4 regions of the Ruegeria sp. THAF33 genome follow, and region 1 is predicted to be linked to each of the others. Evidence: riboswitches for the same ligand, from Rfam matches in the RefSeq annotation. Region 1 holds a riboswitch; each other region holds the start of a gene.
The links. Region 1 has a riboswitch for cobalamin ahead of FIU92_RS14095 (hypothetical protein). Riboswitches for the same ligand answer to the same signal wherever they lie in the genome.

Region 1 (7,189 bases):
TGCGCTGCCATCCCGCTTGCGACATATCGCTGGCTGCGCCGCAGCGAGCGCAGAAGCGATGTGTTTCGTGCCAACCGACAACCGCCTTGGCGGATGCGGCCAGTTCGGCATCACGAGGCGACAATCGCGCCATGATCCGGCGAAGCTCGGCGAAAACATGCCCTTCAGGCAAATCCGGGTGCTGCTGTTCGGATCTGTCCACGAACTCTCCCAGGCCGGTCAGATCCAATCCCTCTGCCGCCCAGGCCGAGATATCCGCAGCAAACAGGGGTGCGCCCTCTGCGCTCAGGCCCAGAAAAACCGGTGCTTCGATCACGCCGCCGGGGCCATCGCTGACCAGCGGGTGGGTCATCTGCGTCAGGGCAAGCTGATCCAGCGCCGCGCCCACGACCAAAAGCTTGCCTCGCCACAGCAATATGCATCGCGCAGCAGGGTCGCGCGCCATCTCGGACAGCTTCTCTGAATCCCCACGAAGATGCGCTGCCCGATGCAGGCCCGAGCCGCCGAAAGTCACCTGCTCTGCGTTTTTCATTGGAATTCCTTCTGGTCTTGCGCACAGGGCTGCCATGTCTCAGGCCCTGTTGCAATGGCATTTCAATACGCAAAACGCAGAGACGCGCCGCCGAAAAGCCGCATGGCGGCCTCGGAAAAATCATCTAGACTGCGCTTTGATGATTTTAGCCCATTACCACATTCAAAAGCAGAACAAAAAAAGTGAAGCAAAACCCATCGACGCAGGTTCAACCCACAAAAGACCGTGGGCGTATTCGTATTCTTGCCACCTCCGACCTGCACATGCATCTGACCGGTTTTGACTATTACGCGGACACACCGGACCCGACGCTTGGGCTGACACGCACCGCCAGCCTGATCCGCAAGGCCCGACACGAGGCCACAGACGCGCTGGTGCTGATTTTCGACAACGGGGATTCGCTTCAGGGAACGCCGATGGGCGAATGGGCCATTCGAAACGACAATCCCCACCCGATGATGCAGGCATTCAAGGCGCTGGACTATGATGCGATTGGTCTGGGCAACCATGATTTCGGGTTCGGGCTGCCGACATTGGACAAGACCCTTGCACAAGCCCCGTGCCCGGTTCTGTGCGGCAATCTTCATCGGTCCGGAGAACAACAATCATGGCAGCGTTTTACGATCCTTGACCGTGTCGTGAGAGTGGGAAACAAGGATGTGCCCATTCGCGTCGGCGTGTTTTCGGTTCTGCCGCCGCAGACGACGCGTTGGGAAGAACACAATCTGAACGAAACCGTAGCGGCGGACGGCATCGTTGTCGCGGCACGGTCCCTGACGCGTATCTTGCGCGAAAAGGGGTGCGATCTGATCGTGGCGCTCGCCCATTCCGGGCTTGGACACCCGGACGCAGCGACCGACACTGAAAATGCCGTTATTCCCCTGGCCGCGATCGAGGGCATCGACGCTGTTGTCGCCGGGCACACTCACCTGACCCTTCCCGCACGCACCGGCGCGCAAACCCCGAATGTGGATGACGTGAAAGGGCTGGTGCATGGAACGCCGGTTGTCATGCCCGGCTCGGCAGGCGCATATCTTGGAGTAATCGATCTGGCCGTTACCGTACAGCCCCAGTCGGGGCTGTGTGTTGTCGACAGCAACGCCGAATTGCGCCCGGTTTCGGTGGGCGGCACCGCGATTGGCGAAGATTTGGAAATCGCGCATCTGGTTGAACCCGCACATCAGCAGACCCGTCAGGACATGGCCGCGCCCGTTGCGCACGTCTCGGACACATTGCACAGCTATTTCAGCTTCTGTGCGCCGGATCGTGGGTTGGCGCTTGTGGCCGCCGCACAGGCAGCCGCGTTGCGCCCTTTTTTACACGGCACCACGCTTGCAGAGCTGCCGCTGTTGTCAGCCGCGTCGCCGGCCAAATGCGGCGGACGCTCTGGCCCCAGGCACTATACGGACGTGCCGCCCGGTGAAATCTGTCTGCGTCACGTGGCGGACCTGCATGTCTTTCCCAACGAGTTGCGCGCGGTTCAGATCACGGGCGCGCAGCTGCTGGAGTGGTTGGAGATGTCAGCCAGCGCCTTCAACCAACAATTCCCCGACGCCGAGGCAGAGCTGTTCGACCGGGATCGGGCGGGATACAATTTCGATGTCATCTTTGGCCTGTCCTATCAGATCGACCCGTCGCAACCGGCGCGTTACGATGTCGGGGGGCAAATGATCCATCCCGGCCACAGGCGGGTGCATCATCTGACTTACGTAGGCCAGGCCGTGCAGCCCGATCAGGCATTTGTCGTTGCGCTCGATAATTATCGCGCAAGCGGGGGCGGACATTTCCCGCATGTGTCATCGGCCCCGGCCATCGATCTGCCCCCGCTGGATATCCGGGACATTTTGCGGGACTACATGACGCACCGCCTGCCACCCGACCCATTGGCCCGGCAACCTTACCCGTTCTCTCTGATGCCGAAATCGGGGATGACAACCATTCTTCGGACCGGTCCCGGTGCTTTGAAGTATGTCGACGAATTGAACAGGTTTGCCCCCAAGATTCTGGAACCTGACGAAAACGGTTTTGCACGCATTCGGCTGACGCTCTGACGGGTTGTCTTTTGCCGAAGCCTTCCCTATATCCTGAGTCGAGAGGTTGGCGCGGGCGAGCGCCTCGCCAACCTGGTCAGGTCCGGAAGGAAGCAGCCACAACGAGCCCCGCTTGGGTCGATGTCCAACCTCTCACTTTACGAACCTTAGCCGCAGGAGGGCTTTATGATTGTAGCAAAGACCCTTCGGGCAGCACGGTTCTGACCTCACGGTATCGACTGACTGCCTGAACACATGACCCGGGGATGAGCGATCGCCATCCGTCGGGAGTGCTGTTTCTGACGACAGGCAAACCAATGTTTCTTGCACTTTCGGACCTGGGATGGTCCTCTCACTTTGCTGCGCAACACGCGGCTTATCCTACCTGCACACCTTTTCGCATCACTTCCGTTCATCGGGACCGCCTGATCGGGCTGAACCCTGACGGCGAAGTCCCGTTGCTGACCCCCGATCAAACGACCGGCAGCTATGCCGTTGGCGATTGGGTTCTCGCCGATGACGACAAACGCGTGCGCCATTTGCTCGACCGGCGCAGCCTGCTGCACCGACGCGCCGCCGGTACAGGCGCCGCGACGCAACTGATCGCAGCCAATGTCGATGTGCTGTTCATCGTCAGCTCGTGCAATGCCGATTTCAACCTGCCCCGGCTGGAACGGTATTTGGCGCTTGCGTATCAGGCCGGGTGTTACCCGGTCGTTGTTCTGACAAAGGCCGACAAATCGGCGGACCCTGACAGTTTCTCGGGACAGGTGCAATCACTGGACCCGTTCCTGACGGTTCTGGCGATCAACGCGCTGGACCCGGCAGAGGTTGAAAAGGTGCTGTCCTGGTGCCCAAAAAGCCAGACCGGAGCGCTGGTTGGTTCGTCGGGCGTTGGCAAGACGACACTTGCCAATACCATGACCGATCAGGATCTTGCCACCTCGGACATTCGCGAGGATGACGCAAGGGGCCGGCACACGACGACCGCACGCGCATTGCACCGGATGCGCAACGGTGGCTGGTTGATCGATACACCCGGAATGCGCGCGTTGCGCCTGGTGGACGCTCAGGACGGGATCGACGACGTTTTCTCGGACCTTGCCGAGTTGAGCCGGGACTGCCGTTTTTCGGATTGCCAGCACAGCTCCGAGCCCGGATGTGCCGTGCAAAAGGCAATAAGCCACGGTACGCTTGATCCGGCTCGATTGGACCGGTGGCGCAAGCTTCGGCGCGAAGATCAGCGCAACTCTGAGACCGTCGCGCAGTCCCGGGCGCGGGACAAAGCGTTCGGCAAGATGGTCCGTGGCGTCATGAAGGAAAAGAAACTTCGCAACCGGTGATTGTTGGACGGTGCCCGGCCCGTCCTGCGACGCGTCTGATCAAGCGATCAGTCGCGGCCAAACCGCTGCATTGCGCCGGGCAAATGCTCCGATATGACCAACCTCGGGCAACCCGAAATCGGCAGGGCTCAGCAGGTGGCGGTTGGCATCGGGGCCGTAAAGATCCGCAAGCCGCCAAACCGCTTCCGGCGGCACCATCTGGTCGTCCTCGAAGGTGAACAAATCCACGGGCGTTCCAGAATCCTTCCACTGCGCCGCAGGTAACTCATGCCCGATTTCAGGCACATAATTCAAAGGCGCGGTACACCATTTGCGCCACTGCCAATAGACCGATGCCGGCAGATCCGAGCCGAACCCGATCGCCTTTCCGGGAAGGTAGCCAAGGGCTCGGGCCAAAAGCGGGGCATGACCATACCAGAACAATCCTGCCAGACCCCGATAGGGCCATGGGTGGTCGCTTACGGTTACCAGCCCCGAACACACACAGATCATCCGGTCAATCAGATCGATATCCGGCTGCACAGGCCCCAACATCGCGCCGATCGAATGACCGATGGTCCAATGCTGCGAATCGGGAAACCGTCTGCGCATTTCCGCCCGTGCCGCGGGCATGTCGATCAAAGCCCAATCCGCCATGGTCGCACGCGAGTCTTTCAGGCGGCCAGTCAAGGAATGCCCGTAATCGCGATAGTCATAGGTCAGGCAGGCCATACCCTGCTCGGCAGCAAGCCATCGTGCGAAATGACGGTAATAATCGCGCGGCACACCCGTTGCACTGTTCAGCACGACGACGATTTCGGGCGAGGTCAGCGGGCTGTACAATCGGGCAGACAGTGTTTTCTGCCCGGAAGGAAAGCAAAACTCTTCGGTCAATACCGTTTGCTCTGTGTCCAACATGATCTCTGGCTTTGCGCTTGGTAAATCCGGTTTCAGAACCTCAACGCCCTCGACACTATGCATGAACCAACATCGTATCCAGCATGACCAAGCGTCCGGTCAAAAGATCGGCTTGACTCGATGCGTGCTCAAACGCTAGCGGTTGTGTGATGGTTTCCGGCCTCCACAAGGGGTCGGGATGAAAAGGGAACACGGTGCGGTAATGTCTGGTCATGCAGGCAACATCCAAATCCGCGACTGCCCCCGCAACTGTAAGCGGTAAGCGATGCCGAAACACCACTGGCCCCGAAGGCTGGGAAGGTTGGCAAAGCGATGACCCGCAAGTCAGGAGACCTGCCATCGGAAACGAAACCAAAACTCGGGCGGGGTGTCCGGGCAGGTCCTGACGGCATCACGATGTCCCACCTGTCCAAAATATCCTGTCCACCAAGCGCGGAGGGCGCAGGATGATCTGGAAGACAAAAACACATGAATTCAGTGCAACAGTATGTCAGCGGACGGGTAAAACCTGCCCCGCTTTGGCGCGGCTGGCGCGCTCGATATCCGAAGCCATGGCCCAGGCGACCTCGGCCACAAGTGACGATTTCGAGATTGAGGGCAGCAGTGAGCTGTCACATTGCACCGAAGGATGTCATGCAATTTTCCGCGCGCAATCAGACAGCATTCGTGTTTTTTGCGGGACGCAGCCCGAAACCGCAGTTGAGCCGCTGAACGGCTATGCCGACCTGATCTTCGGAAACACGTTCAGTGCGATGCCATCCGGCGTCGTGAATCCTCCACCCTGCGCGATGATCGAAGTTTCCACGATCCGGCCTTGGAAACCTGCTTGCGCGCCCGTGCAGATTTCAATCTGAATCCAGACTGACCTGTGCCTGGGCGCGCCGAGAGGCCCAGGCCAGTTGCGCATCCGTTTCGACGGCGCAAGGGCGCACCGCCCGCAATCGTTGCAGCGCCGTGTCCGCGCGTTCGCCGCATTCGACCATAAGCCGAAGGACAACCATACCTGACCTGCCACATCCCCCGCGGCAGTGCACCAATACGCGACCTCCGCCGGAAAGCGCGTGCCGGGCTGCGGCGCTGACGGACGGCCACGCGTCATCAATCGCTTTTGTGGGCGCTCCGAAATCTTCGATCGGCAGGTGAACCCATCGGCTGGCGCGGCTTTGAATATCGCTGCCAAATTCCTGCGCCCCGTCCTGAAGCATTTCGACATCCGTCGTCATCGAAACAACAAGCCCCGGCTGCCAGGCTGCGATCATATCCAGATCGCTGGAGTAATCTCCGCCGCGTCCGGGCATCGAGGTCAGTGCCAGCGTTCCGCCACCAACTTGCAGGGCGTAGATCACCAACTGCGACATGAATCCTGTCCTCCCCAAAGAACTCTTTACAAAAATGAGCCATTAAATCCGCTGATGCAGTTTAGTGCGAAAGCGACTCGTTTCTAAATCAAAAATCATCGCGCCCCGCTGTGGACGCGGGCAACGGTGGCCACTACGCTGTGCCCAAGCACCGAATCCCAACGAGAAGACATGACAGACAGCTCCAGCCCCGCCTATCAGGTTCTCGCCCGCAAATATCGCCCGGAAACCTTTGCCGATCTAGTGGGTCAGGATGCCATGGTGCGCACCCTAAAAAACGCGTTTGCGGCCGACCGGATCGCGCAGGCCTTCATCATGACCGGCATTCGCGGCACCGGCAAAACCACGACCGCAAGGATCATCGCCAAAGGGATGAACTGCATCGGACCCGACGGAACCGGTGGCCCCACGACCGAGCCCTGCGGTCAGTGTGAACATTGTGTCGCCATCATGGAAGGCCGCCATGTCGACGTGATGGAGATGGACGCCGCCAGCCGTACGGGCGTCAACGATATCCGCGAGATCATTGACAGTGTCCGCTATCGCGCCGCCAGCGCGCGTTACAAGATTTATATCATCGACGAGGTTCATATGCTCTCGACCAGCGCGTTCAACGCGCTGCTCAAGACGTTGGAAGAACCGCCCGCGCATGTGAAGTTCATCTTCGCAACCACTGAAATCCGCAAAGTCCCTGTCACCGTGCTGTCCCGCTGCCAGCGTTTCGACCTGCGCCGGATCGAACCCGAAGACATGATTGGCCTGCTGCGCAAGATCGCCGAAGCGGAAAACGCCCAGATCGCCGAAGACGCGCTGGCGCTGATCACCCGAGCAGCGGAAGGATCGGCGCGGGATGCGACCTCGTTGCTGGATCAGGCGATTTCGCATGGGGCTGGTGAGACGACCGCCGATCAGGTCCGTGCAATGCTTGGACTGGCAGACCGTGGCCGGGTTCTGGACCTTATGGATATGATCCTGCGCGGCGATGCCGCCGAAGCACTTACCGAGTTGAGCGGCCAATACGCCGAAGGC
Region 2 (7,189 bases), on a different replicon from region 1:
CCTCCTCCCAAGCTTTCATGTATTCAAAAACTCGCTTTCAAAGCGCTTTGGATGATGTGTGTTATCCGCTAACATTGGCGCCCTGTCAATATTTTGCTTCCCAGCGCCAAAATAAATTATATTTTCTGCTTTCAACGCAAAACAAGTTGACGGATGCCGTATTTGCTCACAAAACAAAAAAGAGCCACTCAATTGAAGGCGCTTTGAATCGTAATATGAACCTGAAGCAGCTCTCGGAAGTTCTGGGCCTTTCGCAAACTACGGTCAGCCGGGCGCTGAACGGGTACCCCGAAGTGAGCGAGGACACACGTGCGCGCGTTCAAGCCGCGGCGCGCAAACACGGGTACCGGCCGAACAGTCGCGCCAAAGGGCTTGCGACAGGACGATCGATGGTGATCGGCCACGTCATTCCCAGCTCGTCCCAACATGAAATGGTCAACCCGATCTTCGGGGATTTCGTCGCCGGTGCCGCAAAGAAATACGCTGAACATGGCTATGACATGATGTTCACCAACGCCGACGACACTTCGATTGAAGAGGCGTATCGGAGCCTCTTTCAGCGCGGCGCGGTGGACGGAGTCGTGCTGCAAGGCCCCAAAGTGAACGAACCACGGATCGAAGTCCTGACCCGCATGGGCGTCCCATTCATCGTGCACGGACGCTCGACCGGCGTCGACGCTCAATATGACTGGATCGACGTCAACAACAAAAGTTCGTTCATGCGCGCCACACGCTTTCTGATTGACCTTGGCCATCGCCGTATCGCTCTGATCAACGGTCTGGAAGATATGGATTTTGCCCAACGCCGCCGCGACGGATATCTTGAGGCGCTTAGTCAGGCCGGGCTTGCGCCCGATGCCGATCTGATGCGCAGCGCTGAAATGACAGAGGTTTACGGCCATCACGAAACGCAGAACATGTTGCGCCTGGAGTCCCCCCCGACCGCTATTTTGTGTTCATCGATGATCTCTGCCATCGGCGTACGGCGTGCGCTGTCCGAAAACGGGCTTGAGATGGGTACGGATGTGTCAGTGATCGCCCATGACGACGACCTGTCCTATTTGAAGAACGGGCAGGATGTTCCGATTTTCACGGCAACACGCTCATCCGTCCGTCAGGCGGGTGAAATGGCGGCTGACATGTTGATCCAGCGCATCAAATCCCCGAATGATCCCGTCAAAACCAGGCTGCTGGAGGCCGAGCTGGTCGTGGGCAGGTCAACCGGCCCTGCGCCCAACAGGGTGCAACTATGAAACACGCACGCGCTGATTTTCCCAAAGATTTTCTCTTTGGTGTTGCCACCTCTGCGTACCAGATTGAAGGACACGCGCAGGGCGGGGCGGGGCGAACTCATTGGGATACCTTTGCGGCGTCGCCGGGCAACGTGGTGCGCGGGGAAAACGGAGACGTCGCCTGCGATCACCTGAACCGGTTCGAGCAGGATTTCGATCTGGTGCGCGAGGCCGGGTTTGACTGTTATCGTTTTTCGACCAGCTGGGCACGCGTTCTGCCGGACGGGCGTAGTCAGGTCAATCAGACCGGGCTGGACTATTATGACCGATTGGCGGACGCCCTGCTGGAACGCGGTATCCGCCCCTGCGTGACGCTTTATCATTGGGAACTGCCGTCAGCGCTTGCGGATCAGGGCGGATGGTGCAATCGCGATATCGCGGATTGGTTCGCGGATTATACGCAGGTCATCATGGGTCGGATCGGAGACCGGATGTTCAGTGCCGCGCCGATCAACGAACCCTGGTGTGTCAGTTGGCTTAGCCATTTTGAAGGCCACCATGCGCCCGGTCTGCGCGATATCCGCGCCGCGGCCCGAGCAATGCATCACGTTTTGTTGGCCCACGGGCGGGCGATTCAGGCCATGCGCAGTCTTGGGATGGGCAATCTGGGTGCTGTGTTCAACCTCGAATGGTCCGAGCCAGCAGATGACAGCGCGGAAGCGCGGCTTGCGGCAGATCGCTACGATGCGATCTACAACCGATTCTTCCTTGGCGGTGTTTTCAACAAGGAATATCCCCAAACAGCCCTGGAGGGGTTGGAGCCGCACTTGCCCAAGGGCTGGCAGAACGACTTTGAAACCATCGGCACACAGGTCGATTGGTGCGGGTTGAACTACTATACCCGAAAATTGATTGCCCCGGCGGACGCCGCCTGGCCCAGCCTGCAAGAGGTTCCCGGACCGTTACCCAAAACGCAGATGGGATGGGAAATCGATCCCTCTGCCCTTACCCGCTTTCTTGTCAGAACAAGGAAAGACTATACGGGCGCGTTGCCAATCTATATCACCGAAAACGGTATGGCGAGTGAGGAGCGCGTGCAGGACGATGATCGTATCGATTATCTCGACAAGCACCTTGCGGCCGTGCTGGACGCTTTGGCACAAGGTGTTCCGGTGAATGGCTATTTTGTCTGGTCGCTGCTGGACAATTATGAATGGGCCTTCGGGTACGAGAAGAGGTTTGGACTGGTGGACGTGGATTTCGAAACACTTGCGAGAACGCCCAAAGCGTCTTTCATGGCGCTGAAATCCGCCCTGTCCGGGGGTCAGAGCGTCTCTCAGCCGTTAGCGCAACCATTCGGTGCCGTGCATGAGCATTGGAATCTGGTCGCGGATATCGGCGGTACGAACACACGTCTGGGCGTCGTCACGAACGGAGAGTTGGCAGACCTTCGGAAACACCCGACAGGTACATTGGAAGATCTGCTGGAGGCGTTCCATGACCTTAGGGACGAAATCGGAACCAACCCACAGGCCGTCGTAGCAGCCGGAGCCGGGCCGGTCAGGGACGGAACGATTCAGCTGACAAACGCAAACCTGGATCTTTCGGAAACCGAGTTGGCGAAAGCAACAGGAGCAGAGCGCACCTTTGTCATAAATGATTTCACCGCTGCGGCGTGGTCGGTGGCCGAGGTGACCCGGTCGGATGTTGCGGTCTTGCAGGGTCAGGCAACGCCGCCCGCAGGCACACGGCTGGTTGTAGGGCCCGGAACCGGGCTTGGCGTTGGTGCGTTGCTATATTCCGAAGGCAGGTATCACACGGTTTCCGGCGAAGGCGGGCACGTGGGCCTGTACCCGCGCCATCGCGACGAAGTTGATATCTTTGAGGCGGCACGTCGCATCGCACCGGGCTGTTTCTTTGGGGACAGCCTAGCGCTGGAAGCAGAAATGTTCCTAAGCGGAACCGGCCTGCCGATCCTGTATCAGGCAGTTGAATTGGCAGCCGGTCAAGCGCGAACTCAGGCGCGCTCTGCAAAGGACATTCTGAACGATGCCCGTAACGGCACCGATCTGGTCGCCGAAAAAGCCGCGCAGATTTTTACCACCCATCTGGGTGCTTTGATGGGTGATCTGGCGGTCACCTTGATGCCGGAGGGGGGCGTTTTCCTCGTCGGCGGCGTTGCCGAGAAAAACCGCTGGCTATTCAGTGACAACTTCAAGGATGCGTTCAACGGCGGCGGCCGCTTCAGCGATTTGCGCCGCTCCCTGAACCTTTACGTGTCTGAACAGGCAGAGTTCGGGATCATCGGCGCAAACAACTTCTGCAAGAACGCGCTGAGACAGCAACCAGACTAACCGAAGTTTCTTACCTAAAAGGACCAAGACATGATCCTGTGCTGTGGTGAAGCGCTGATAGATATGATTTCAGAACCGACCGCATCGGGTGCACTGGGCTTTGTGCCACATACTGGTGGTGCAGTTCTGAACACAGCCGTCGCGATGGGACGTCTGGGTGTTCCGGTTGGGATGCTGACAGGTTTGTCATCGGACATGTTCGGCCAGCAATTGATCGATGCGCTGAAAGCGAGCCATGTGGACACGACACATGTGATCACCTCGGACCGTCCCACCACGCTTGCCTTTGTGCAGCTCTCGGATGGACACGCGTCTTACAGCTTTGTTGATGAAAACACCGCAGGCAGGATGTTGCTGCCCGAAGACATGCCCGATCAGCTTCCAGCCGTCTCTGCCCTGTATCTCGGTGGAATCAGCCTTGCGTGTGAACCTTGCGCAGATGCATATGCCGCCCTTCTGGACCGCCACGGTTCCAACCGGGCAGTGATGCTGGACCCGAATATCCGCCCGGATTTCATCAAGGATCAAACCCGATTTCGGACGCGTTTGAACCGCATGATCTCGCGTGCGGATATCGTCAAGGTTTCAGACGAGGACCTGGACTGGATCATTCCGGGCGCTGAATCCGAATCCGCAAAAGCGTCTGTGCTGTTGCAGGCGGGTCCTTCCGTTGTCATCGTCACGCGTGGCAGTGACGGGGCGCACGGTTACCTGGCGGATGGTTCCGAAGTCTCGGTTCCTGTGAAACCCGTTGAAGTGGTCGATACGATCGGCGCAGGTGACACGTTCAACGCCGGCGTTCTGACCGAGCTCAGCCGCGCAGGGCATCTGACCAAGTCAGGTCTGCGCGGATTGACGGTTGAAAGCCTGCAAGCAGCCATGGAACTGGGCGCTGACGTCGCGGCCGTGACCGTTTCCCGAGCCGGGGCGGAGCCCCCTTGGTCGCACGAACTGTGATCTGCGGGATGGTATGATGAAACGATCCGAAATCAACCACATCAAGCCCTAGGCACAGGCGTTCATTCAATCCTTCGGCGCCGTGTTGCCACCCTTTGCGGATTGGTCGCCCGAGAAAATGCGCAGCCCTCTGGCCAAAACGATCCGCAGCCGCGGGCTGGGATATTACCGATTACGCACAAGGCCATTTCGACGAACATTACCTATTCCCGTTCACTCTACGCACTGGTTTAGACGAAGGATCTGAAATCCGGGCGTGGGATGCTCTGTGCAGAAAACTGTTGATCTCGAAAGACAATCAGCTTTCTCCGTTGCACCGGCATATTATCAAGGCAGAAGACATCATCAACCGGGGCGGCGGCGATCTCGTTCTGGAAATTCATGCGTCGGATCCAAACGGTGGCGTCGACCGCGACAACCCGGTGACGGTCCCCAGCGATGCCTGCCCTGTAACCTTGCAACCCCAAGAGTACGTGCGGCTGAAGCCGAGGCAAAGCGTAACTCTGATGCCCGGCATCTGGCACGCTTTTTGGGCCGAGCGCGGCGATTGCCTTATTGGCGAGGTATCGACCGTGAATAACGACCGCACCGACATTGGGTTTGAAAAGCCAATTCCACGGTTTTCAAAGGTCGAGAAAGATTCTCGAGCCGGATTTCCTTCTTGTACCAGACTATTGACACCGTTCGGTCCGGGCTGGCGCAGCAGGACAGCTGGCGCGGCTATTGCAATTCCATCTACCAACGCGTTCGTCTGCCGCTTGACAAGTCTGGCATTGCCGGACTAGCTGAGCGGGATGGTTCCGTAAGGGATGAAAATGGGAACACGGTGCGGCGCTGGAATGTGCCAAGTCCGTGACTGCCCCCGCAACTGTAAGCGGTGAGCGACGCCACTTCACCACTGACCCGCATGGGTTGGGAAGGTCGGCCAAGCAACGACCCGCAAGTCAGGAGACCTGCCATCGCACTATAAACCAACCCGAGGCGGGGCGTCTCGGAAGGAGGCTTGATGGCGCGTTTGCGTAATATCTGGGTATGTGCCCTCTGTCTGCGTCTGGCAAACGACGGAGATGGCTATGACCTGCTATTCTGATCACTACGTTCTGATCTGTTCAACATGTCAGGGGGCGATGTCTGCCGAGGCCGCGCAAGACGTGCTGAATGCCCGGTTGCCTGACGGTTTTGAAACCCGAATGGTGGCGTGCATGGCAGGTTGTGAACGGGCCATGACCGTCGGATTTCAGGCCCCGGGAAAAGCGCAGTACCTGTTTGGCGATATCACGACATCACACGACCTGTCCGCCCTGGTCGAATTCGCGACCCAGTTCGGCGACAGTGACGATGGCTGGACCAGCGCCTCGGACCGCCCCCCTGCCCTTTTCGCAAAGACCTTGTCGCGCATACCCGCATTGCCGTCCGGGGGGGTATCATGAGCTTTCTGGTTGCAGAGAATTTGGAGTACTACGCGCTCAATGGCGATGTCCTGTTGCAGGATGTGTCCTTTCGCCTGGAAGAAGGATCAATTCTGGCAATCGCCGGGCCGAACGGCGCCGGCAAGACCACTCTGCTGAAACTGCTGTGCGGGATCGAACGGGTTATCTTGGGTGATGTTTGGATAGAAGGCCAAAGCCTTCGGACCCTGTCCGCCCGCCAACGTGCCCGCTCCATTGCTGTGGTCGGGCAGCAGGAAATGCCTGACGGGCGGATGCGCCTGCAAGACTATGTTGCGCTGGGGCAAATCCCGATTCAGGGCGAACGTTCGATGGCTCAGCACAAGGCTGATCTGGAACGGGTTCTGACGACGACCGAGCTGTCGCATTTTGCCAACAAAACGATGGGTCAACTGTCCGGCGGAGAACGTCAGCGCGCACATATCGCGCGCGCGTTGGCCCAGAACCCGTCCTTGCTGTTTCTAGACGAGCCAACCAACCATCTGGACCCCGATGCCAAGGGGCACATGCTGTCTCTGGTTGCTGATCTGGGGGTAACGGTCGTCATGATCGTCCATGATCTGGTCATGATCCCGGAATTCGCCACCCATGTGGCGCTGATGAAAGCCACGCGTCTGACGGGGTTCGGGCCTGTTGTCGAAGTTCTGACCCCAGACCGGGTACGTGAGACATTCGGCGTGGATTATCTGTGCTTTCAGCACGAAGGCCGCATGATCCCCGCACTGGATATCCGAAAACGGAAATTGTCACAATAACAGGAACTTAAATATGATGCAGAAACTTTGGCCGGTGGTTGTTTTCGCTGGCTTGGCAGGTGGCGCGGCAGCGGAAGCCGTCACCGTGGACAATTGCGGTGAACCGCTGGTTTTTGACTCGGCGCCGGAACGCCTGGTCGTACATGACATGAACATGGCGGATATGGCCTTTGCGCTCGGCCTTCAGGACAAGATCGTGGGGCTTACCGGAATTACCGGCTGGTACAAAACAAGCCCTGATTTTGATGCTCAGCGTGGCGATATCCCAGAGCTTGCCCCCAAATACCCGACCATTGAAAACCTTGTGGCCGTCGAACCCGATCTGTTTTTTGCCGGTTGGTACTATGGCATGAAACCCGGCGGTGACGTCACGCCCGACACACTGGAACCTTTTGGTATCAAGACCATGATCCTGACCGAAAGCTGCGTGCATCTGGACAAGG
Region 3 (7,189 bases), 1.6 Mb from region 1:
CCGCCCCCCGGAAACCATGGCGCTGCATTCCGGCGATCCAGCCGGGGTTGGCGGCACGGCCGTGGACGACGCGGCTGATTTCTTCACGCAAAGTGCGGGCACGCGGGTTTTCGGGGTAGGTGTTGTCCAGATGGTACAGCTGCGCGGTTCCGCCGGCGATCTTCTTGGCGGCGGCAAAGCCCGCCTCGTGCGTGGCATAATCGTTGGCCAGAAGAAGATCGGTTTCGGTCAGGTCCTGCAAGTGGACAAAGCTGTCCGCATTTGCAACGCGTTGGGTGATGCCGTCCTTGTCCTGCGAGATGTGTTCGCCTTCCAATGCAAAAGAACTGGCCTCAAGCCACGCTTCACCGGCCTGCGCACGGGCCTCGTCGGTATACACTTCGGAAAGTTCGGTCATGTTCACGCCATAGCTTCCGGGCGCAGGTCCATAGACCCGCGCTGCCGGCGCCTGCCCGGCATAGGGGTTCCAGTCCGTTGCCTCATCGCGCGCGGCCAATGCGCGAACCGCTTGGCCAAACAAGGCGGACAGCGTCGGGAAAACATCCCGGAACAGGCCCGAGACCCGCAGGGTCACGTCCAGGCGCGGGCGGCTCAGGTCGGTGATCGGCAGAACCTCGATGCCGGAAACCCTCTCGGACCCTTTGTCCCACACGGGTTTGACGCCCAGCAGGTGCAGGGCCATGGCGAATTCCTCGCCCGCCGTGCGCATCGTGGCTGACCCCCACAGATCGACGATCAGCCCCTTCGGGTAATCGCCTTCTTCCTGAAGATGGCGCCGCACCAGTTCCTCGGCCAGTTTCACACCCTGAGCATAGGCCGCACGGGTCGGAACCGACCGCGGATCGGTGGTGTAAAGGTTCCGCCCGGTGGGCAGAACATCTGACCGGCCACGATAGGGGGACCCCGAAGGTCCGGCATCAATCCGCTTGCCTTCGAGCGCTTTGATCAGCGCGTCGCGTTCGGCGTGGGCCGAAGGGGCCGGATCGAAACTGCCCGTCACCTCGGGCACGCGCCCGAAGATGTGCAGCCCGTCGCCAAACTGGCTTTCCTTGATGTCACAGACAAAGCGGTCGATGCGGGTGATGGCCTCGGCGGTGCAGGTTGCCTGATCGAGGCCGAGATCGCTTTCCAGCCCTATCGCCTGCGCCTCATCTCGGATATCTTCCTGCAAGCGGTCGCGGCGTTTGGGGTCAAGCCCGTCGGCGTTGGAAAACTCATCCAGCAGCGATTCAAGCCGCACCATCCGATCCGGCGTGCCGCTTTCCTTCATCGGGGGCGGGATGTGGCCCAGCGTGACGGCTCCGATCCGGCGCTTGGCTTGCGCGGCCTCGCCCGGGTCGTTCACGATAAACGGGTAGATCACCGGCAGATCGCCGATCAGCGCCTCGGGCCAACAATCGGCAGACAAGGCGACCGATTTTCCGGGCAACCATTCCAGCGTTCCGTGCGCGCCGATATGGATCAGCGCATCGGCACCCAACCCTTTGCGCAGCCACAGATAGAAGGCGACATAACCGTGGCGCGGGGTGCGCGAGAGGTCATGATAGTCGTCATCCCGCAACTCGGGCGTGCCGCGTTCGGGTTGCAGCGCGACCAGCGCCTTGCCGCGCCGAAGCGCGGTGAAATGGAAGGCCCCATCGGCACAGGCCGGATCATCTTCGGGCGCGCCCCAAACGGCGTGCAGATCAGCGCGCAGGGTTTCGGGCAATTCCGCAAGCGCATCCTGATAATCCCCGAGCGACCACGAAATCCGTGCGTCCAGAAGAGTGTCGGCAATCGGCTCGCCAGTCGCGATGTCATAGCCTTCTTCGTCAAGATCGGACAGCATCGCCTCGGCCGAGGCCAGCGCGTCGAGGCCAACCGCATGGGCCATCTGCCAGTCTTTGCCGGGATAGGTGGACAGGACCAACGCAGGAATCTGATCTGCCTTGGGTTTGTCGTTCAGTGCAAGCCAGCCTGATACACGGTCGATGATCGCTTCGATCCGGTCCGGTTCGGGCCGATGTGCAAAGCGCGCGTATTCCAGATGCGGATCGCGTTTTCCGGGTTCCTTGAAAGACGCAACTCCCGCCGAGATCCGTCCATCCACCTCGGGCAGTACCACATGCATGGCAAGATCGGCGGGGGACAAACCGCGTTCCGCCTCGGCCCAGGCTTTGCGGCGCGAGGTGGCGAGAGCGACCTGAAACACCGGCACGCCTGCCGCGTCCAGAGGCGACGTTCCCGACGCACCTTTTCCCGAAAACGAAGTGGCGTTGACAATGGCCGATGGGTTCAGCGCAACAACCTGTTCCCGCAACCAGTCGGCGGCCATGGGCGCCTTGAGAGATGGGGCAAACAGGCCCACCGCCGCGTATCCACGGGCGCGCAGGCTGCGGATCAGGGAGGCGATCGGGGCGGTGTCTGCCGAGGTCAGGTAAGCGCGGTAAAAGGTGACGAGGATTCGTTTGGCCTTGCTTTCGAACGCGGTTTCCACCGGGATTACGCCGCGATCCGGACACCACACGCCACATTCGGGCAAGGTCTTGGCGCCCATCACCGGACCGGCATAAAGCCCCGCCGCCAAAGCCATCTGCGCCAACGCCGCCTGTGCCGCGACCTCGCCGCCGGTATCGCACAGATGCGCCAGCCGCCGCAGGGTCGAGACCGGCAGGGTGGAATAGTCATCCAGCCGCGTGTCCTCGCGCCCGTCAGCGGGCAGCACCGCCAGCGCGATGCCCTTGGCCTGCGCCAGCGCCAGAACCTGCTGCAACCCATAAGCCCAGTAGGGGACGCCGCCGATCAGACGGATCAGAATGCCCTTAGCGCCCTCGAGCGTCTGTTCGACATAGGTGTCGACCGACAGCGGGTGTTTCAGCGCCGCCAGGTTGGCCAGCCGCAACGAGGGCATCCGTCCCTCGGGCCCGCCGCCGCGATGCCAGCCCGCCGCGAAAGCCCCCAGATCGCTGTCCGAAAACGACAGCACCACCAGTTCCGCCGGGCTCTGGCCCAGATCGGTTGGGGTCTCGGTTTCCTCGAGCCCGTGGCTTTCGCGGAAGACGACGTGCATGTGTCTTACTCGGCAGCCTCACGCACACCCACGAGGATTTCGCGGATTTCCGCCTCTTTGATATCGTCATGCTCGGCGATGACGACCAGACGCGAACGACGGTCTTCACCGGGTTCCCACGGGCGGTCATACTGGTGCCGTACCCGCGCGCCGACCGCCTGAACCAGCAGGCGCATGGGTTTGCCCTGAACGGCGGCATACCCTTTGACGCGCAGGATGTTCAGTTCATTGGCGAGGCGTTCGATATTGGCGATCAGTTGGGCCGGTTCGGTCTGCTCGGGCAGCTCGACGATGATGCTTTCGAAATCGTCATGCTCGTGATCGTGATGGCCGTCGTGATGCGAGGGTCGGGCGTCCATGTCATCCTCGGCGGCGGCTTCCAGACCCAGCACAACGCGCACGTCCACGGCACCTTCGGCCACTTCGACGACGGGCAGGGGGCGCGGCGCCTCGGCGGCGATGATCTCGCGCGCTTTGGCCACGCCTTCGGGGCCGGCGAGGTCGGGCTTGGTCAGCAGGATGATGTCGGCGCACGAGATCTGATCCTCGAACACCTCGGACAGGGGCGTTTCGTGGTCGATCGAGTCATCGGCCATGCGCTGGGCGTCCACCGCTTCGACATTGGGCGCGAAACGGCCTGCGGCCACAGCCTCGGCATCGGCCAAGGCGATCACGCCGTCAACGGTGATCTTCGAGCGGATGTCAGGCCAGTCGAATGCCTTGAGCAGCGGTTTCGGCAGGGCCAGACCGCTGGTTTCGATCAGGATATGATCCGGGCGCGGCTCCAACGCCATCAGGGCCTCGATGGTGGGAATGAAATCATCTGCCACGGTGCAGCAGATGCAGCCATTGGCCAGTTCCATGATGTTTTCCGCCGGGCAATCAGGAATGGCGCAGGATTTCAGGATGTCGCCATCGACGCCTACATCGCCGAACTCGTTGACCACGACGGCAAGGCGCTTGCCCTGCGGGTTCTGCATCAGGTGACGCACCAAAGTGGTCTTGCCCGAGCCCAGAAAGCCGGTGATCACTGTGACGGGGAGTTTTTCGAGGTTCGACATGTCAGGCTCCAATCGGGGGAATGCGCGAGGCACAGTTCTTGCGAAAATGTTCGGGGCGTTCGCGCCATTTCACCAAACCATCTTCAGTGGCCAGATACTTGGTCGCGCCGTCGACGATGACGTCGACATGATCTGTTTCGTTCAGGTTTTCATACACGAAGGTCCAGCGGCCCGGCCCGCGCAACACGATCGAACAGCCTTGATCGCAGTTTGACAGGCATTCAACGGCTTTCAGGGTGACACCGTCGGGCAGGTCTGCCTGTTCCAGGGCCTTGTGCAACAAAGCGCCCGGGCGTTGCGCGTCATCTTCGACAGGCAGGCCGCGACGGCAGGTGGTACAGACCAGCAACTCGACTGGTGCGGTCTCGGTCATGTCTCTCATCCCCCCAAATCCTCTTCGCGGGGGACGGGGTTTCATGCGGGCCACGATTGGTCATGGACCCGACACCGGAACACCCCGCCCGGTTTCAACTTCGGTTGTTGGCAGGTCTCCCGGCTTGCGGATGCCAGAGGCGGGCCTCTGTCGGATGTCCCGCCTTCCCGGCTTTCGAGCCAGTGGCATTGGGCATCCTCTCCGTTCACGGTCGCGGGGGCGGCTGCGTTTGGCGGCAAGACCGTTGACGCATTCCCTTTTCATCGGCTGTCACCGACACCAACGAAAGGGACATGCGGCACCGCTGGCCTGCTTGTCAAGCGAGTCGCGCGCAACAATTATGCAGAGGCATGGAAAGCGACCTGTGGGCGTCGATGGGCGGCATGGTGTGCCGGGACCCAGCCCGAGATGGGCCGGACGACGAACGGTATCTCAGCAAGGGGCGTAGACTATGGCCAACCGGTGCCTCGACTGAACCTGTCCAGATGATGGGTAAAGACCACCGAACACCCCGGATCCTCTTGCGCTAATAGATGACGTTTATCATGAGCAGCGAGACGACCAGAAACAGCGCCGTCATTATTCCGCCGGAGCGGACGAAATCCATCACCTTGTATCCGGCCGGACCCATGATCAACGCGTTTACCTGATGGGTTGGGATGATGAAGCTGTTCGAGGTCGATATGGCGACCGTCAGGGCAAAGACGGCTGGGTTTCCACCCGCCGCCACCGCAATTGATACCGCCAGAGGCACCAGCAGAACCGTGGCCCCCACGTTGGACATGACCAAAGAAAAGGCCGTCGCCAGAACGGCGATGCCGGTTTGCAGCGACCAGAGCGGCCAGCCGTCCAGAATTATCATGATCTGCTGCGCGATCCACGCGGCCGTGCCTGTGTTCTGCACGGCTTGTCCCAAAGGTATGAGGCAGGCGAGCAGGAATACGGTGTTCCATCCGACCGCGCGGTATGCCTCGTCCACGCTGAGCACACGGGTCAGCATCATGCCCACCGCGCCGGTAAGAAGACAGAGTGAAAGCCGGACATCCGTGAACAGGATCAACGACAGCGAAATGGCGAAGAATGCCAGGGCCCAGCCGACTTTTTGCGGCCGCAGCTCGTCCTGAGGAAAGTCCGTCGTCACGACGACGAAATCCGGATCTCGTTTGATCCGCATCAGGTTGTCCCATCTGGTATGTGCCACAAGCATGTCGCCCGCCTGAAACTTTTCGAGCCCGATCTGAGTGGATTCGTGATCCTCGGTCTCGACATGGCTCAGCGTCTCTTCGCCGCGGTGAATGGCCAGCAGCGACATCCCGTAGGTCTTGCGAAACAAAAGCTCGCGGGGGCATTTGCCGATCAGCTTGCTGTCGGGCGTGATGACCACCTCGGCCACGCCTGCATTGGTTGGGGCGAACTCTTCGACGAAAATGTCCAAATCCGGAAGAACGGTCAGCCCGTATTTCTCGGCGAACTTCTCGACCTCCCAACGGCGGCCGACGATGGCCAGCCGACACGGCGCTGCTATTTCCGCTGTCAAAACCTGAACCATCGAGGTTTTGCCGCGATAGAAGGTGGAAATGATGTACAGGTGGTTTTCGTGGTTGATGTCGGCCAGAATCTCGCCGACCAAGGGGCTGTCCTCGGGCACCACGACTTCGAACACATCGGCTTTGAGGCCATAGACCCTTTGCAGGTATTCCTGTGTCCCTTGTCCGGTACCCGTATTGTCAGGTCCTTCAGCCTCGGGCAAAACCCAGCGTCCCAACAGCAGAAAGTAACCAATTCCCGTCAGGATCAGAACCGCACCGATCGGCGTGACCGAGAACAGGCCGAAGGGCTCCATTTTCTGAGAGGCCGGCAGATTGTCATTTGCCGTCAGGATCAGATCGTTCAGCAGGATAAGAGGAGACGACCCCACCATCGTCATGGTGCCGCCCAAAATGGCGCAGAATCCCATCGGCATGAGCAGGCGCGACAGCGGTATGCCCGACCGTGTGGAAATTCGGCTGACAACCGGCAGAAACAGAGCAGCGGCGCCGACATTCTGCATGAACGAGGATATGACGCCAACGGTGCCGGAAATGATTGGTACAACCCTGCCTTCGGATTTGCCGCCGTATTTGAGGATGACGGCAGCCACCTTGTTCATGATCCCCGTCTTGTCCAGACCGGCCCCGACGATCATGACCGCAATGATCGAGATGACGGCATTGGATGCGAAGCCGTCGAACAGAAGGGTGACATCCGCCAGATTTCCCAGCCCGGGCGCGTAGCTGAGCAAGCCTATGAGAACCAGAACCAATATGGCGGAAAGGTCGATCCTAATGATCTCGGAAACGAACAGAAAAACGGTGAATGCCAGCAGGGTGCAAACGACCCCCATCTCGAAGGTAAAGGCAATGTGTTCCACAATACGTCCAGAACTTTTTCTTTGTTAGAGTCCTAGTTCATCCTTCCCGAGTTGTCATGAAGTTTCGTTTTTTGGCGATGTTGAGACATAAAATTGCTCAAAGGCTGCTGTGTGAGCAATGCTTTCGGGAACCCCGTTTGACGAACGCGTCAGAAAGAAGGATTGGACAAATTGCATGAAGAAGTCAGCACGCTTCGCGCAGGCGCGATGCCGTCCCAACCAGGTCGAAGCAGCACAGGTAATGGCAGGTCAATTCCAGCCATGGACGACAGACAATCCGACAGCTTTGTTTGCAG
Region 4 (7,189 bases), on a different replicon from region 1:
TCATGCCACACGGGCCGCGTGGAGGGCTACATGATCGAAGGACACGTCCCGCCCGCTGACATTCGGCGCCTGCTGGGCGAACACCCGGATGCCGTCGGACTGTCGGTTCCGGGAATGCCTTTCGGCTCGCCAGGCATGGGGCCGGAAAGCGAACGCGAAGCTTTTGACGTCTTCCTGATCCGCAAGGATGGAACCACAGAGGTGTTCGCCAGATACCCGGCCGCATGAAGTTCCGATGGCGCTGGCAAGATCCTGAAAAACGCGGCGCTCGCTTCTTCTGCCCGGTTTACGTGACATTCTTCACGGCAAACCAGTTGATCCGTGACTTCACGCCTGCCTTGTCCTACCGGGCAAGTTCCAGCTTACGGTGAAAAAATACCCGCGTCCGCAAAGCCTGATGACCGGCTTTGCGGACAAAACCGACATCCCGGCCGCCGTATCAACCGCAGCATTTGTAGCCCGCCTGAATTGGCGGGCATGGAGCCGATCCGTAGGAACAGTAGACGCAGCAATCGCCGGGAAGTGGCTTCAGGACTTTTCCGCAAGATGTGCATTCGTAGAACCACTGGCACGCGTCTGTTGGCATCGTTTCAGGCCTTGAATGTCCACATTCCGGGCAGATGATCGTGCTGACAAGGTTCGGGCGCTTTTCACTCATGGCGTCACATCAAGGTTATCAGGAAATCATTTATTCGGATTTCGTTGAGCACGATAACCCAAGCGATGGCCGTCAACGCAAAACTGCCTGTCAGCCACCATTTGAGGCGGTCGAGCGAACCACGGCGATACGCGACGATGCCAGAGAGAAACAGCAGGGCCGTCGAACCGCCGAGCACGTAATAACTCGCGGCGGCGATCTTGCCGAATACGGCCAGCCAGCTCCCTCCCAAGCCAAGTAAAATCAAGGCCATCGGCAAGATGCAGCAGGTCGCAACGCCAAGTGCGGTAAACGATCCAATAAAACTCGCGCCAACAAACTTGCTCATGGTCAGCTTTCTCCGGCTTTGACGAACTCGAACGGAAGCCGGTTCGACTTCCTCGATTCTTGCTTCGCGCGGTTTGTGAAATTCGACATCATGACCGACAACATGCATCCTGTAGTAGCTACAGGTTCAAGGGAAAGGTCATCACATGATTGCGATTGGCGAAGCGGCGAGATTGATCGGTCTGTCGGTCGAGACGATCCGCTATTACGAACGGGAAGGCATAGTCGAGAAAGCCGGTCGAACCGCCTCGGGACGCCGCGCATACACGGAACGGGAAATCTCCGAGCTCAGATTCATCAAACGCTGCCGCGATCTTGGCTTTACCATTCAGGATGCATGCGCACTTCGCGAATTGTCCAAAGCGCCCGAGCAAGCTTGTCGTGACGTCGAATACGTTGCAACAAGACATCTCGACAACGTCAGGTCAAAAATCGCCGCCCTCCAACGGTTGGAGCAAGCACTGGCAGAACTTGTGCAGACCTGCACCGAGGGTGCGGCCTCATGCCCCCTGCTAACGGCGTTGCTCAACGAGCCTTTCGTCAAAGATGTCATTAGCGGCCACTAATTGCAGCGCCTGGAAAACCGAAACTGGCTATCTCAGCTTGCGGAGGAGCGGCTTCATTGTCCCGGTATTCCGTAACCCTCAGCGATGACGGCCGATCTCTGTTGTATTATTGTTGAATGAGAGAATTGCGATCAGCTTACCCTCTAATTCGCTCTGTTAGCTATGCCGGGCTGGTGATGGCGTGGATGCTCTGATGCTGTCAACTAAGGAAGAAATACCAAAGAATCTGCAAATTTTTGCCGCTTTACCCCTAGAGGCTAAGAAGCTGTTGCAATTCCCCAAGCACATGAAGGCTTGGAATAAAACACATTGGCCGGGGAAGTTTGGATACTTTAGAGGAACGAGCATGGAGAAGGCAGATATGACAAATCCCACTTTAGTTCAGGGAGTGTTATCGAAAAACCTGCTGGGTTATCTCCCAATGGTCTGTTTTATATGCAGCTTTTTTGTGTCTGCCGCTACATTGCAAGCCTCTGAGCTTCCCTCGATCGGTCTTGACAAAAAGATTGGAGCGCCATCCGGTGCCAAATCACTGTGCAAAGACTACTCGTGGGCGTGCGCGAGCGCTCGTAGCTCTGGTCTGTCCGTGGCAAAAGAAAATCAGATCGTTAAAACGATCAACACGCGCGTCAATCGGAGAATCCGAGCAGTTTCGGATCAAAGCCAATATGGGACAAAAGAATACTGGACACTGCCGACGCAAGGGTCAGGAGATTGCGAAGACTTCGCTTTGCAAAAGAAGTTTGAACTTGTGCAGAATGGTTTGGATCCTACGAAGCTACTAATTGCGACTGTCTTGGACACCAATCGCAATGGCCATGCTGTTCTAGTCTATCGCTCGAGTGAAGGCGATTTGGTTCTGGACAATGTTACCAACAGGATCAAAACGTGGAAGGAAACGAGGTATCTTTTCCTACGAATACAGGACCCGATTCACCCTGATCGTTGGGTACAGGTTTTTAGTGGCTAAAAACAATGTGGCGCGCCCTCGAGACGCGCCACAATAATCTTTGGAGCTGCGACTACCGGTTTTTTCGCGGCAACCCAATTTTAGGACACCGCTTCAAACTTTGGTCAAGCTTTCGCAGCGTTGTACAAACGCGGAGTCACCAGACCTGTACTGTTCAAACCGCGCATCGCCTTGGCTGCCGCAAGCACTGCCAGATCAGCAATCGGCTCAATGACGATTACCAGCATATAAGCACCGCCAAAGGATAGAACCGAAGCCATGGTTTCTGCGCCGAAACCCTGGCCGTAGAAGGCCCAGAACCCAACCCATGCGACTACTCCTCCCTGATACGTCGCACTCAGCGCAAGAGCTTGGCCATATTTGAGGTCAACATATGCTGTGCCGGGAGCGATGATGCGGCTGGCCAGTGCTTGTAGCGCAAATAGCGGCACCAGCAGAGTGGTCAGGTTGATGAAGTACTGCGGAAGATCGAACGGGGCAAAAAAAACACCCTGAATCAGGAGACCAGCTGCCAATCCAAAAGCCGCGGGTGCAGCACCGAGAAGCAGAAACAGCGTCGACCCCAGGATGAAGTGGACTTCAGAGACACCAACCGGGAAATGCGGCAGGACTTCGAAGAAAAGGAAAACCCCAACGGTGGCGAGCACCGAGCGCATAGCAAAAGATGCAGGTCCATTCGCACGCAATGTGGAAAACGTTTCTTTCGCTGCGTAAGTAGCCGCACCTGCGGCGGTAACATAGGAAAGCGCGATTTTGGCACCATTCACGATGCCCGGTTCGATATGCATGTTCTTTCTCCCTACCGCCTCACCCGGCGGCTTGTCAGGTTGAATCGACCGTAAGGCCGACAGGTTCAGTCTGGGCATAGCCCGGCGCTTTACGGCAGGTCTCCTGACTCGCGGGTGCTCGCTCCGCCAACCTTCCCGGTTCCATTACGAACCAGTGGTGTCTTGGCATCGCTCTCCGCTCACAGTTGCGGGGGCAGTTACGGAATTGGCGCCATTGAAAACACCGAACCGTATTCCCTTTTAATCCTTTTGGCTTCCGCCATCAGGAACCGAAAACAATTCACCGCTACAATGGCGGCTTCGTTTCTGTCAAATGTCTTTGCGACCTAGTCCGAAGTAGACTCGACCGATGCAGGATTCACGCAACCGGCGACATGGTCCATTAGGTAAACCAAGCGTTACCTGAAACCTCTTGAAGCTCTAGCTGCTAGAGGCTTTAAGACTCGAATTTGATCGCAAAAATGCGATGCAACCACATTACACTTGTGAACCAGGACGAGACTTATGCTGACACGGCGCCATTTCATTCAATCAACCACAGCGCTATTCTCGGCGTCTGCGGCCAGTCCATTGATCGCCAAAACATGGCCAACCTCGTCGCAAAAGACCTATTGGGACAGCCAGGTCACGCCATTTGACTACGATCCAGCGACCTCAAATCCATGGGGCGTTCATGACCGTTTTTTACCACGACGTGTCGTAGCAAATGATGGTTTGGTTCCCGGTGACATCCATGTCGATGCCGTCGCGCGCTATCTTTACCATATCGAGGAAGGCGGCACAGCAATGCGCTATGGCGTAGCGATCGCGCGTGGGAACCTTTACGAGCCCGGTACCTATGCTATCCGGCGCAAGGTCGAATGGCCACATTGGACGCCAACGGCTTCAATGATCGAGCTCAACCCCGAATACGCGGAATTCCGGGATGGCATGGAACCCGGGCCAAGTAATGCTCTCGGCTCTCGAGCCCTTTATCTATACGTTGGGGATCGAGATACTTATCTCAGAATCCACGGTACACCTCAGCCCAGAAGCATCGGTGGTCGCGCAAGTTCTGGATGTGTTAGAATGATCATGGCCCATATCAATGATCTCTACCCACATGTAAAAATCGGCTCGACCGCATACGTATACTCGGCCGAAGATAGCGTCACAGCCCGCTCATAAATTTTGGGCAGCGCAGGTGGATGTCGCTGCCCTCTTTTTTATCAGGCGTCACGCGCAGCGCAGATCGGGGCGCCATTCGTTGCGCGCAGTGGAACCAGCGTCGTCTCGACAGGTCCGCTGTGCTCATACCAAAAGCAGTTATCTTCTGGCATAAGGCGCGCTGTGGCCAGATCTTGCCCCGGTTCTGCCAGCGCAACAACTGAATCCGGCAGGTTACCTGGTTCGAATGCTTTGCTTTTGCCCCCTGTGAACTGGGCTGAGCAACCGGCAGTAATCGAGACTAACGTGATGGTAATTGCGATCCGTTTCTGCATTGACTTGTTCCAAAATTTATTACGTCTTCTGCGACTAAATTGCATCCACGCGACCGGCCCGCAAGAAGGAATGAAGCATCAATATCGCGGGCAACGAACCGGATTGAAAAAAATTGAAAAAGGTATTGAAGCTCTAGTTGCTGTAGGAACTATTTGCAAAGGACCGCAGAGATTCTTGAGGTCTAACTATGTCATCCGATACCCACAACCACGACCATGACCACGAAAATAGACAAGGTCACAACGCGTGCGGCAGTAGCGGGTGTGGTGACATCGCGCCCGCCGGTCCGATTCCCGAAGGTGGCAGAAGCTTTCAGGTCTCTGGCCTCGATTGCGCCGAAGAGGTTGCGATCCTGAACCGGGTTATCGGCCCGAAAGTTGGTGGTGAAGAGCATCTCGCTTTTGATGTCATCAACGGTCGAATGACGCTTCTTGAAAGTGCTGCCAAGCTTTCTGACGAAGATGTCATGCTGCTGGTTGCCAGCACCGGTATGACCGCCAATTCTTGGGATGACGGAAATGCCGCGCAGGATCAGGCGGCGCATATTGCACGTCAGCGGCGGTTCACCGCGCTCAGCGGAGGGTTTTGGGCAGCGGGTTTTGGCTGGCACATTTTCGAAACCGGCATGGGCGGTGCGCTTGGGCTGTTCTCGGGACATGGTGAGGTTCCGATGCCATTAGCCGAGGCAGCTTTGTTCGCAGTCGCGATCTTGTTTGGCGTCTGGCTGGTGGCCCCTAAGGCCTGGTATTCGGCGCGTCGACTTTCGCCGGATATGAACCTTCTGATGGTTGTTGCCGTCGCTGGTGCCATCGCTCTGGGCGAGTTTTTTGAAGCGGCAACTGTAGCATTTTTCTTTTCGCTTTCTCTTTATCTGGAAAGCTGGAGTGTCGGACGGGCTCGCAACGCAGTATCCGCGCTGCTTGATCTGGCCCCCCCGACGGTTCGGCTGGTTCGTGCTGACGGTTCCGAGGCAACGGTCCCGGCGGCGGATGTCTTTGTCGGTGACAGCTTCATCGTTCGGGGTGGGGATCGCATTCCACTTGACGGCGAAGTCATCGAAGGGGCCGGTGCCGTTGACCAGGCTCCAATCACAGGTGAAAGCGCGCTGGTTCCCAAAGAGCTGGGTGATGAGGTCTATGCCGGCACAATCAATGGTGAAGGCACCCTCAAAATTCGTGCGACGAAAACAGCGTCCGATACCGTGCTTGCCAAGATCATCCGGATGGTCGGTGATGCTCATGCTCGCCGTGCGCCGGTTGAGCAGTGGGTTACAAAATTTGCGCGGATCTATACGCCCATCGTTATGGTCGTTGCAGTGGCCATCGCCCTGATCCCACCGCTTGCATTTGGCGCATCGTGGGGCTTCTGGTTTTACAATGCACTTGTTCTTCTGGTTATCGCCTGCCCCTGTGCGCTCGTCATTTCCACACCGGTTTCCATCGTTGCGGCTTTGACCGCTTCGGCCCGGGCTGGGGTTCTGATTAAGGGCGGCGCATATATCGAGGCCCCCGGGCGTACCACCGCACTGGCCATGGACAAGACCGGCACGATCACCATGGGAGAGCCTGAAGTTGCCAATGTGTATCCGCTGGGCGACGCATCCGAGCAGGAGCTGTTGGCGAGCGGTGCCAGCCTCGAGGTTCGGTCTTCACACCCGCTGGCCCGCGCCATTTTGACCAAGGCAGAACAGACCGACATTTCGATATCTGCGGCTGAAGACATCCGAACCGTTCCCGGTCGGGGTCTTGAAGGCCGCACCGAGCGCGGAGATATCTGGCTTGGCTCTGACCGCTTCGCTGTAGAGAAAGGCTTTGGCGCGTCCATCCCTGCCGAATTGCGCAACCAAATCGAGAGCGCGGGAAGCACACTTGTGGTTGTCGGGGATGAGAACGGAGTCACCGGTTTGCTTGAGCTGCGGGACCGCATTCGCCCCGAAGCCCGAAGCATCGTTGCCCGGCTTCACGCGCAGGGCGTGAAGTCAATCATCATGCTGACTGGTGACAACGAACAAACCGCGAGAGCGGTAGCAGCCGAAGTCGGTATCGACGAAGTCCGGGCCCAACTTCTGCCGGAGGACAAAGTCGCTGCGATTGAGGAACTGGCAGAACAGCACGAGATGGTTGCGATGATCGGCGATGGCGTCAACGACGCGCCTGCGATGGCTCGGGCACATTATGCAGTTGCGATGGGTGCAGTTGGGTCCGATGCTGCGATTGAGACCGCAGACATTGCTCTGATGACCGACGACATCGGTAAAGTACCCTGGCTGATCGACCATTCACGTCGAACCATGTCGATCATCCGTCAGAACATCGGCTTCTCACTTGCGACCAAAGCATTGTTTGTCACTCTCACGGGTTTTGGTTTGGCATCCATGTGGGGTGCAATCGCTGCTGAT

Region 2: another riboswitch for cobalamin. It lies ahead of FIU92_RS18745 (DUF1636 domain-containing protein); the one in region 1 lies ahead of FIU92_RS14095 (hypothetical protein).
Region 3: another riboswitch for cobalamin. It lies ahead of FIU92_RS04735 (DUF1636 domain-containing protein); the one in region 1 lies ahead of FIU92_RS14095 (hypothetical protein).
Region 4: another riboswitch for cobalamin. It lies ahead of FIU92_RS21395 (energy-coupling factor ABC transporter permease); the one in region 1 lies ahead of FIU92_RS14095 (hypothetical protein).

The regions. Positions count from the first base shown of each region.
Region 1 covers NZ_CP045384.1:2,810,440-2,817,628, forward strand. Annotated here, with positions in the region: gene nudC (NAD(+) diphosphatase) at 1-532, opposite strand, end outside; gene FIU92_RS14075 (bifunctional 2',3'-cyclic-nucleotide 2'-phosphodiesterase/3'-nucleotidase) at 715-2,583, shown strand; RNA gene ffs (signal recognition particle sRNA small type) at 2,623-2,721, shown strand; gene rsgA (ribosome small subunit-dependent GTPase A) at 2,829-3,905, shown strand; gene FIU92_RS14090 (hypothetical protein) at 3,945-4,865, opposite strand; cobalamin riboswitch at 4,936-5,158, shown strand; gene FIU92_RS14095 (hypothetical protein) at 5,249-5,656, shown strand; gene FIU92_RS14100 (dual specificity protein phosphatase family protein) at 5,648-6,160, opposite strand; gene FIU92_RS14105 (DNA polymerase III subunit gamma/tau) at 6,332-7,189, shown strand, end outside.
Region 2 covers NZ_CP045385.1:326,607-333,795, reverse strand. Annotated here, with positions in the region: gene FIU92_RS18765 (LacI family DNA-binding transcriptional regulator) at 216-1,253, shown strand; partial or broken gene FIU92_RS23045 (GH1 family beta-glucosidase) at 1,250-2,551, shown strand; gene FIU92_RS23040 (ROK family protein) at 2,528-3,586, shown strand; gene FIU92_RS18755 (carbohydrate kinase) at 3,617-4,543, shown strand; gene FIU92_RS18750 (D-lyxose/D-mannose family sugar isomerase) at 4,639-5,328, shown strand; cobalamin riboswitch at 5,322-5,519, shown strand; gene FIU92_RS18745 (DUF1636 domain-containing protein) at 5,617-5,973, shown strand; gene FIU92_RS18740 (ABC transporter ATP-binding protein) at 5,970-6,746, shown strand; gene FIU92_RS18735 (ABC transporter substrate-binding protein) at 6,760-7,189, shown strand, end outside.
Region 3 covers NZ_CP045384.1:926,673-933,861, forward strand. Annotated here, with positions in the region: gene cobN (cobaltochelatase subunit CobN) at 1-3,049, opposite strand, end outside; gene cobW (cobalamin biosynthesis protein CobW) at 3,055-4,110, opposite strand; gene FIU92_RS04735 (DUF1636 domain-containing protein) at 4,112-4,483, opposite strand; cobalamin riboswitch at 4,575-4,782, opposite strand; gene FIU92_RS22720 (hypothetical protein) at 4,834-5,013, shown strand; gene FIU92_RS04740 (SLC13 family permease) at 5,010-6,866, opposite strand; gene FIU92_RS22725 (hypothetical protein) at 7,069-7,189, shown strand, end outside.
Region 4 covers NZ_CP045386.1:106,001-113,189, reverse strand. Annotated here, with positions in the region: gene FIU92_RS23245 (DUF411 domain-containing protein) at 31-228, shown strand; gene FIU92_RS23090 (GDCCVxC domain-containing (seleno)protein) at 440-658, opposite strand; gene FIU92_RS21410 (hypothetical protein) at 663-986, opposite strand; gene FIU92_RS21405 (MerR family transcriptional regulator) at 1,132-1,551, shown strand; gene FIU92_RS21400 (transglutaminase-like cysteine peptidase) at 1,733-2,521, shown strand; gene FIU92_RS21395 (energy-coupling factor ABC transporter permease) at 2,626-3,309, opposite strand; cobalamin riboswitch at 3,385-3,598, opposite strand; gene FIU92_RS21390 (L,D-transpeptidase) at 3,814-4,476, shown strand; gene FIU92_RS23085 (hypothetical protein) at 4,518-4,790, opposite strand; gene FIU92_RS21380 (cation-translocating P-type ATPase) at 4,979-7,189, shown strand, end outside.